One region of the Mesorhizobium sp. M0938 genome, then DNA from elsewhere that is predicted to be linked to it. Evidence: riboswitches for the same ligand, from Rfam matches in the RefSeq annotation. Region 1 holds a riboswitch; each other region holds the start of a gene.
The links. Region 1 has a riboswitch for cobalamin ahead of NKH73_RS13240 (CbtB domain-containing protein). Riboswitches for the same ligand answer to the same signal wherever they lie in the genome.
Positions count from the first base shown of each region.

Region 2: it holds a riboswitch for cobalamin, as region 1 does, so the genes downstream of both, NKH73_RS14600 (ABC transporter ATP-binding protein) here and NKH73_RS13240 (CbtB domain-containing protein) in region 1, are expected to answer to the same signal.
Region 3: it holds a riboswitch for cobalamin, as region 1 does, so the genes downstream of both, NKH73_RS00710 (aromatic ring-hydroxylating oxygenase subunit alpha) here and NKH73_RS13240 (CbtB domain-containing protein) in region 1, are expected to answer to the same signal.

Region 1 is NZ_JAMYNS010000006.1:280,789-284,056, forward strand. It holds gene cobU (bifunctional adenosylcobinamide kinase/adenosylcobinamide-phosphate guanylyltransferase) at 1-460, opposite strand, end outside; gene NKH73_RS13235 (CbtA family protein) at 480-1,247, opposite strand; gene NKH73_RS13240 (CbtB domain-containing protein) at 1,263-1,442, opposite strand; cobalamin riboswitch at 1,480-1,675, opposite strand; gene NKH73_RS13245 (gamma-glutamylcyclotransferase) at 1,742-2,434, opposite strand; gene NKH73_RS13250 (aromatic ring-hydroxylating oxygenase subunit alpha) at 2,552-3,268, shown strand, end outside.
Region 2 is NZ_JAMYNS010000007.1:106,223-109,490, reverse strand. It holds gene NKH73_RS14605 (ABC transporter substrate-binding protein) at 1-482, opposite strand, end outside; gene NKH73_RS14600 (ABC transporter ATP-binding protein) at 479-1,291, opposite strand; cobalamin riboswitch at 1,384-1,587, opposite strand; gene NKH73_RS14595 (GyrI-like domain-containing protein) at 1,875-2,708, shown strand; gene NKH73_RS14590 (bifunctional helix-turn-helix transcriptional regulator/GNAT family N-acetyltransferase) at 2,715-3,268, opposite strand, start outside.
Region 3 is NZ_JAMYNS010000001.1:158,262-161,529, reverse strand. It holds gene NKH73_RS00715 (FAD-binding oxidoreductase) at 1-617, opposite strand, end outside; gene NKH73_RS00710 (aromatic ring-hydroxylating oxygenase subunit alpha) at 643-1,890, opposite strand; cobalamin riboswitch at 2,106-2,307, opposite strand; gene NKH73_RS00705 (DUF680 domain-containing protein) at 2,815-3,030, shown strand; gene NKH73_RS00700 (DUF680 domain-containing protein) at 3,117-3,268, shown strand, end outside.

The DNA of each region.
Region 1 (3,268 bases):
CCGTGTCGGCCACGGCCGCGACCTGCTGGTTGAGCCGGCCGGCGGCGTCGCGAAACCGACGGGCGAGCGCATTATCCGGCACGATGCCCTGGCCGACCTCGTTGGAAACCACGAACCATGGCCCGCGCGGTCGCGACAGCACATCCGCCAGCCCCTGGCATTCGGCCTCGATGTCGTGTTCGGCCAGCATATGGTTGGCCAGCCACAGCGTCAGGCAGTCGATCAGGACAGGCCGGCCGTCAGGCAGCGCCTCGATCGCGCCGATGAGATCGAGCGGCGCGTCGATGGTCGTCCAGCCCTCGCCGCGCCGCGACCGGTGCAGCGCGATGCGCTCGCGCATCTCGTCGTCATAGGCTTGCGCCGTGGCGATATAGGCCCATGGCGCCGGACAGGCCGTCACCAGTCTTTCGGCATGCGCGCTCTTGCCGGAGCGCGCACCGCCGATGACCAGGGTCAGCATCCCGCCAGAAGCAACGCGATCAGGCAAAGCTGTCGCGCAGGCCGGTCGCTGTGCCGGTCAAGCGGCCACGCACCACGCCGACGACGGCGCCGAGCACCAGCCAGAACACCAGATTGGTCAGCGTCACCGCCACCACGAACTGGTGGTGCAAGCCTTCCGGAATCGGCGACTCGAAACTGTCGGGCTGCGGCGCGCCGACGATATGCGGCGCCACGATCAACGCCACGGCAAGCAGCGCCAGCGGCAGCGACTTGCGGAAGGCGAGCAAGCCGAGACCGGCGGCCGTCGCCACCACTGTCGCCATCCACCAGATCTGGCGCTGGGTGAGATCGGCGGCCGGCATCGCCGGCAGTTCGGGCGGCAAGCCAAGGTTTGGAGCGAGCGTGAACACGGCGAAGCCGGCCAGGCCCCAGAACAGGCCCTGACGCCAATTGCCAATGCCGCCGGCGAACTCCGAAGCGGCCACCAGGATCAGCGCAAAGCCGATGCCAGTGACGACATTGGCAACCACGTTGAAGGCAAAGCGCTCAAAACCATCGGCCGGCGCCCAGCCGTCGTCTTCTGGAGCGGCAACTTCGGCCGGCGCCGGTGCGGCGCTGGCCATGGCATTGGTATCTGCGGCGGGGACAGCGGCATGGTCATGCGTGTGGCCTCCGCCGGCCTGTTCGTAGACCTCCGCCTTCAGGATCAGCGGCACGGTGGCATAGGCCTGCATGCAGGCGAGGACGACGCCGGCCACAAGCCCTGCGATCGCCGCGATGAACACGACGTTGCGAAACAGTGTCATGATGTCAGCCCCTCGTCAGTGGCAGGGAAACGCCATCGAATGGCGATAATCGTGGGCGGCATTGTGGACCGCATCGATATGCGAGAAGCCGACAAAGCCCATGACGAAAATGCCGAGAAATGCAGCAAGCGCCAGCTGCATGAAGCGCGACTGCGAGGAGACGGAAGCGCCGAGCGAGACGGAAGCGGTATTCATGTCTTGTCCTTTCGCCCTCCACCCGAGGGCATAGAAGTCAGTTCTCCTGTCGCCGGCAGGTCTCCTGGCTCGCGGATCAGCGCCCTTCCCCACCTTCCCGAAGAAACTCTTCAGTGGCATATGGAGAGGACTACCGCACACAGTTGCGGGGGCAGCCACGGCATTGGGCAAGAAATTTACCCTCACCGCATTCCCTCTTGGTCCCTAACGGAACCGACGACAGCTTTGACTATAGGCAGAATCGTCGCGGCCGGCAAACCAAATTCCGCCCGTTACCAGCGTGAATGCGCCATGCGGTCTCAAGGCCTCGAGGCACTGATCCGCTCGGCAACCAGCTGCTGCAGCCGCCACAGATGGCGGTCGTGAATGCCGCGCTCTTCCAGGTTTTTCACCGTGTTGTAGAGGTAGTCGGCGCCTGATCCCCAGTGCCCGCAGGATGTCGAGAGCTTTTCGACCACCTCTTCTTCCCCGAGCGGTCCGGCATAGGTCGTCCCCTTGCGGTTGATGACAAAGGCCAGCGCCTTGAACGGCCCGCTGTCGCTTGCCAGCGAGAGCAGGCGCGGACGATAGCTCGTCGGCTTCAGCGTCACCTCACGCCGAAAAAGCTTGTCGAGCTGCGCCCGGCGATCGCCATCGCTCAGCCGAAAGGCTACACCCTTGCACTGTCCGCCACGGTTCAGCGCCATCATCAGCCCCGGGCTCTGCTTGGTGCCGCGCCAGCGCGTCATGTTCATGCAAAAAGATCTGTGCCAGCCGCGCGCTACGGCGACACGTTCCTCGACGTGGTCGATTTCCGGCTTCCAGATCAATGAGCCATAGCCGAACAACCACAGCGGTTCGGAGGTTGGGAGTTCAGCCTGGAAGTCGTCGAGCATTGCGTCATAGTCGCGGTCATCCAGATGCGCCGCGTCCGGATCGGGACCGGCATCCTCGATCTCGCGCCAACAGCGCGCCACCAGTTCGGCTGTGAGCGACATCTGTCGTGCGGCCATGTCCCAATCCTTTTACTTCCGGCATGATTAGGCATCACAACCGAATCCGGCAATGCTGTCGCCCCAATTGACAAAAGATTTGCCGGGGTGTCGGCTGGCCCATAACAGGAGCCAGCCATGCAACCCAGCCAGAGCGAGCACGATCCCTATAGTGGTTTGACCCGGCTTGAACCGGCGCTGCCGTCATCGGCGTACTGGGACGCCGACGTCCATCAGCGCGATCTCGACGCCATCTGGTATCGAAGCTGGCTGCTGGTCTGCCGCGAGGTCGACCTTGCGCAGCCGCTGGCTTTCAGGACGTTCCGTGTCGGCACGCAGGAGATCGTCGTGCTGCGCGACGAGACCGGCGAGCTGCGCGCCTTCCATAACACCTGCCGGCATCGCGGCTCGCAGCTCTGCCGGGAGAGCGAGGGACGGTTGAAGGCGCGGCTGATCACCTGTCCCTACCACGCCTGGTCCTATTCGCTGCGCGGCGATCTGGTGCGGGTGCCGTCGAAATCGCTGCCTGAAGGTTTCGACAAGGCCGATCACCCGCTCTATCGCGTCGCACTGTCGGTATGGCGCGGTTTTGTCTTCGTCAATCTGGAGGAAGATGCCGCCGGTTCGGCTGAAACATCCTTCGATCCCGCATCCGGCGATCTCGCCAACTGGCCGCTGGAAACGCTGGTGTCTGGCCATGTGCTGCGCAAGGTGATGAACTGCAACTGGAAGATCTTCTGGGAGAACTTCAACGAGTGCCTGCATTGTCCTGGCGTTCACAAGGACCTGTCGCGGCTGGTGCCGATCTATGGCCGCGGCCTGATGGGGCGGCATGACGATCCCGAATGGGCCCGT
Region 2 (3,268 bases), on a different contig from region 1:
TTGCCCAGCTTCTCGACGTCGCCATAGAGCAGGTCCATCGAGGCGGCGGGGCGGTTGCTGTCGAGGTGGACGCAGCTTTCCGTCAGCACCAACGTCTTGATACCGTGCGGCGCCAGCGTATCGGGCGTCACCTCGCCGCCCGGCTTCATGCCGTAGTACCAGCCGGCGAAGAAGAAATCAGGCTCGACGGCGACGAGGTTTTCGAGCGTCGGGTATTTCGGCGCGAGTTCCGGGATCGCGCCCTGCTCGGCCTTGAATTCCGGACCGACCTTGTACCATCCGGTGATGCCGGTCAGGCCGACGATCGACGGTTGCAGCCCCAGCGCGAAGGCCATCTCGGCCATGTTCAGATCCTGGATGACGGCGCGCTTCGGCGCGGCATCGAAGGTCAGCGGCGTGCCGCAGCTGTCGACAGTTACCGGAAAAGCCAAGGCGGTCTGGGCAAGCAGGAGGGAAGCAGAAGACAGTGCGAGGCGTTTCACGGATGTTGCTCCTTGGTTAAATCGGAAGAGGCGCGGTTTGGAACTTCGAAGACCGTGAGTTCGCGGTCTTCGGTGGGATGGCGCAGCCGAAGCACGTCGACGCCGAAAATGTCGCGGATCAACTGCTTGGTCAGCGCCTCGCGCGGACCGGCGAGTGCCTGCAGTCGGGCCTCGTTCATCACCGCCACCCTGGTGGCAAATGGCGTGACCAGCGACAGATCGTGAAGCACCGCCACGACGGTCATGCCCAACTGCGATACGAGTTCGAGAAGTTCGCTGCGGGCGCGCGGATCGAGATGATTGGTCGGTTCGTCGAGGAACAGGATTTTAGGCTCCTGGGCGATGGCGCGTGCCAATTGGGCGCGTTGCCGCTCGCCACCGGACAGCGAGCCGATCGTGCGGCCGAGCAGCGGCAGCAGGCCGGTTCTGCGAAGCGCTTCGACGACGATGTCGCGTTGCTCGCTCCTTCGTCGCAAACCGGCATGCGGGACGCGCCCAAGCTCGACATAGTCGATCACGGCAAGCCGCGGATCAGGCTGATCGGTCTGGCCGACGACAGCCATGTGCAGCGCCCGCTCGGCGGCAGAAAACGTCTCCAGCCGGCGTCCGGAAAATCTCACCTCTCCCGCGCTTGGCCGCAGCGTACCGCATAGCATGCGCAACAGCGTCGTCTTGCCGGCGCCGTTGGGGCCGATGATGGCGAGGCGGTCGCCCGCCGCCACCGAAAGGCTCACCGCGCTGACCAGGCGCTGACTACCCGCCGTCGCGCTCAGTTCGCGCGCTTCAAGAAGAGGCTGGGAGGCGTCCAACTTACCGTCACTTTCTCAATGGCGACGGAAGGAAGCTGGACCGACCGGCCGACAAGACCGATGTCCACGTCTCCTCCCGGCACACCCCGTCCGGTCAACTCAAGCCGATGGCAGGTCTCCTGGCTCGCGGGTCTTTGCGCCATCCTGCCTTCCCAGCCTTGCCGGCCAGTGGCATTTCGGATCTTGCTAACCGCTTACAGTTGCGGGGGCAGCCACGGCCTCGATCCGAAGATCTCACCGTGTTCCCTTTTCACCCCTCGCCTTTCGACTCGGGGACCATCAGTCGCCCACCCTAATTTCCCGCCAATCACAGCGCAATAAATTTCCGGGGCTCGGAAAGCCACGAGAGCTAGGGTCTTGTCAGAGGGAGTCATATGGATCATCGTTATGTAATAACGTTACTACCTAAAAGACGTTGCTTGCTCCTGTCAAGCTCTTTCGCCTGACGCCTTCGACTGCCGGCCGCCGTCGCGATTTGCGCAGTGCGCAATTTCGATCAAACTGCGAGCTCCAGGAAACGGCACGATGACCTGCCGACGCGAAGACTTTGCCAATGTGAAGACTGGCCCATGCAAGGAGCCAAATGAATCCTACCGAGAAAGCGCTGTGGTTCGTCGAAAGCCATCTGCCGGAATCCGTCTCGCTCGACGATGTCGCCAAGAGCAGCGGGGTGTCGCGCTTTCACGTGACGCGGGCTTTCGGTGCGGCGACCGGCCGTTCGGTGATGGGCTACATGCGGTCTCGCCGGCTGACCGAAGCGGCGCGCAAGCTCGCCGCCGGTGCACCCGACATCCTCTCGCTCGCTCTCGACACCGGCTATGCCTCGCATGAGGCCTTCACCCGCGCCTTCCGCGACCAATTCGGCACCACGCCGGAACTGGTGCGCGCGCAAGGCTCGCTAGACAACCTCGATCTCGTGGAGCCGATCCTGATGGACCAGTCCTTCCTCACCAATCTCGAGCCGCCGCGTTTTGAGGCCAGCCGGCCGTTCCTCATCGCCGGTCTCAGCGAACGCTACAGCTGCGAAACCAGCGCCGGCATCCCGATGCAATGGCAGCGGTTCGGCCCCTATATCGGCAACATTCCGGGCGAGGTCGGCGACGTCGCCTATGGCGTCTGCGTCAATGGCGACGACGCCGGCAATTTCGACTACATCGCCGGTGTCGAGGTGTCCGATTTTTCGGACCTGCCGAAGGAGTTTTCGCGCGTACGCGTGCCGGCGCAGAAATACGCCGTGTTCGCCCATCGTGACCACATCTCGACCATCCGCCGCACGGTCAACACGATCTGGAACAAATGGCTGCCGGCGTCCGGACACGAGATCGCCGATGCGCCCGAATTCGAGCGCTACGGCCCCGAATTCGATCCGCGCAGCGGCAATGGCGGGCTGGAAATCTGGATACCGGTGAAGGGGTGAGAGACGTTACAGCTCCAGGTTCCAGTTCTGGCCGACCAGATCCTTGCCGAAGGAATGGTGGCGCTCTTCCTCGGCAAGCTTGAAGCCCGCCGCCTCATAGATGCGGCGCGCCGAGACGAGAATGTCGTTGGTCCACAATGTCAGCGTCTTGTATCCCTTAGCACGGGCAAAGCCGATGCATTCCTCGACCAGTCGCTTGCCGATGCCGAGACCGCGCGCCGAGGGCTCGACGTAGAGCAGGCGCAGCTTCGCCACCGTGTCCGACTGGCGCACGACAAAGACCGAGCCAACGACTTCCCCCTCCCGTTCGGCGATCCAGCTGCGTTCCCATTTCGGATCGAAGGATTTGACGAAGGCGCCGAGGATTTCGGCGACCAGCGCCTCATAGGTTTCGTCCCAGCCATATTCCTGCGCGTAGAGCAGGCCCTGGCGATGGATGATCCAGCCGATGTCGCCGACCTGCAAAGGCCGCAGCATGTAGGGGACCTTGGGCTCGGCACTGTCGCCCAGCAGGCGCTGCACCGTCTGCATCGCCTTGACCAGCCTGTCCTGCTCCGGAT
Region 3 (3,268 bases), on a different contig from region 1:
ATCCGGCCCATATGGCCGAACCAGCCCTCGCGGCTGGAGCGCTCTTCGATCATGAAGCCGAGCGTCAGGCCCGGCATGCGGCTGCCGAGCAGTTCGAGTTCCTTGCGGAAGATGATCTCCTCGGGCTTTCGCGCGCAGTTGACGAAGCCGACATCGGTCCATGGCGCGCAGTCGTTCAGCCAGCGCAGCATCGACATCATCGGCGTCACGCCGGAGCCGGCCGAAATGAACAGATACTTGGCCGCGGGATGGCTGTGCAGCGAAAAGTCGCCCGTCGGCCCATAGGCCTTCACGTGAACGCCGGGCTTGAGGTTGTCGAACATCCAGCGCGTGCCGATGCTGCCGGCCTGGGCTTTCACCGTCACCGCGATCGAGAACGGCCGCGACGGCGAGGACGACAGCGTATAGGTCCGCATCAGCGGGCCGTCAGTGGTCGGCAGTTCCAGCGTCACGAACTGCCCCGGTCTGTAGCGGAACCAGGTCTGGTTGTCGGAGCGGAAGGTGAAGGTCTTCACGTCAGGCGCCTCGTCGCTGACGCCGATCACTTCCAGAACCTGGAGCCTGTCGTTCCAGGGCGCCATATCGTCGAGATGGCGGTAGAGCCCGAGATCCGTCATTGCGTTCATCTCTTCACGTTTCTCTTCAGGCGACGCTGCGCAGCGCCGGCCGGCCGCCCTCGGCAAGGCGCGGTTCGATGAACGAGGCGTACCATTCGACGAACTGGATGACGCCGCCCTCATGCAGTTCCGAATAGGGGCCGGGCTCGTAAGCCGGCGACAGGATGCCGAAGGCGTTTTCCTCGACGATGCGGCGGTCCTGGTAGTTGGTCTCGGTCCACACATGGGTGAGTTCGGCAAGGTCGTAATCGACGCCTTCGACCGCATCCTTATGGACCAGCCATTTGGTAGTCACGGCGGTTTCCGTGGCGCTGATCGGCAGCACGCGGAAGGTGACCGCATGATCGCCGAGGATGTGGTTCCAGGTCGTCGGATAGTGATAGAGCAGCAGCGAGCCGATACGGTCCGTGGAAACGCTGTCGGAAAGGTTCTTCTTCACGGCGCGCCTTCCCGTCATCGTATAGCTGACGGCGTCGCGCAGCAGCGGCGCGCGGGTGGCGCGATACTGCCCGGCCGGATCGATGCGGAACTTGCTCGGCAGGCCCGCCGCCTCGCATTTCGCCCAGTGCGCCAGCATTTCCGGATCGCTGTCGGCACCCTGCACGCCGGTCACGGTCGGCGCTTCCGGGAATGTCTTGCACAGTTCCGGATGGTTGCCGGCGCAATGATAGCACTCGCGGTTGTTTTCCCAGACGAGCTTCCAGTTGCCCTTCTCGACGATGGTCGATTCGAAGGCGACCTTGGCCTCGCGCAGCCGGTGCGGCAACAGGTAAGGTTCGATCATGGCGCGCATCGGCGCGAAATCGGCGGGCTCCCTGGCCAGGCAGATGAAGATGTAGCCGCCGACGCTCTCGCAGGCGACCGGCTTCAGGCCGAACTGGCTTTTGTCGAAACCGTCCGCCATCTGGCGGGCGAACAGAAGCCGGCCGTCCAACTCATACGTCCATTGGTGATAGGGGCAGACGAGCTTCGCCGCCGTGCCCTTGTCAGCATTGCAGACGCGGCTGCCGCGATGCCGGCAGGAGTTGTGGAAGGCATTGATCTTGCCTTGCTGGTCGCGGACCAGCACAACCGGATAATCGCCGATCTGGGCGGTGATGTAGCTGCCCGGCTTCGGCAGTTCGCAATCATGGCCGATGAACAGCCAGTCGCGATACCAGATCAGCTCCATGTCGAGTTTGAAGAAGTCGGCATCGGTGTAGAAGGGCTGCTCGAGCGAGTAGCCTTGCCTGCGGCCGTGCAAGAGCCTCAGCATGTCGTTGCGCGCGTCCATGTCCTGTCCTCGCTTTCGTCGCATCGGCCCGAAAATCGGAATCGATTTTCGGAAAGCACGATGCGCAGGTTCAAAGTCTTGGAGCGTACTTTGTGCGTCCAAGTGAACGCACGTCGCTCCAAGGACTGAACTGGTGGTGATGGAGGAAGGATCGGCTGCAGGCCGGTGAAGGACCGGCATGCTCTATCCACCTCTTGACCGCCCACCGCGATCAGTCGAGTTCAACACCTCGGGCTGGTTTCCGGGCTCTGGAGTGTCCTTGCGGGCGGTCGCGACACCTTCCCAGGCTTGTGGCCCAGTGGTCTCCCGTTGCGACTTGAACTCCACCACCGTTGCGGGGGCAGCGCCGGGTTCTGACCGGCTTCCCAATTCTCCGCTTCGTCGTCACCAAGCGGCACCTGAGATGGTGTGATCTAATCATGACGGCCGGCCGACTGTCGGCATGAAAGCGACATCGTATCCATGCGGCGCGACACAGCCGGCGAAGCGTGCAGGTTGGCAATAGCAGGGCTGGAACCCCATTTTTCGGCGGCCATTGCTGGCGGTCGTGGCATCGAATCCGACCCGCGGCGGAGACAAAGAAGGTTAACAGTTTCCAAAAGTGACTATTAGCCACTTCTAAAATCGAACCGAACGGTTCGTTTCTGTTGACAATGCGTGCATGACGCTGTGAACGCGGGTCCGCCAATCCGTCAAATGGGCGAATAGTGTATTTGGCTTAAGTAATTGAAAGAACAACCAAAGTCGATGCAGATAGAAGCACCTGGTACAATTTCAAGGTGCAGATTCTTGGTCCACACGGAACAACTTCGTGATTGGAATCTGCCGGATTGCCTTCCCACATCGGGCCTGTCCGAACGACGCGAATTCCTTTCAAGACACGCCGCTAGACGGACCGAAAACTAAGATACTGGAGTATCAACAATGAAAAAGATTGCTCTTGCTGCCGTCGCCGTTTTGGCCATCACCGGCAGTGCCTTTGCTGGCAGCGACCATTATGGGTCCGACGGCTATGGGTCCGACGGCGCCAACCAGCCGACTGCTGCGGTCGACAGCTCTTACACGGCTTCCATTCAGAAGCCGGCTCACGCTGAAAAGCCCGTTGTCCAGGGCGCCGACCGTGACCGTTTCGGCAATTAACAGCTGATCCCACAATTAACAGCTGATCCCAGACAGGCGGCGGCCAAGTCTGCCGCTCGGGATCTCACAAATCTGGAGTACTAGAAATGAAAAAGATCATTCTTGCCACTGCCGCCATTTTGGCCATCTCCGGCAGCGCTTTTGCCGGTAGCGACAACTTTGGATCTAACGGCGCCAACCAGCCGGCCGTTGGGGTCGACAGCTCGTACACGGCTTCGGTTCAGAATTCGGCATTGGC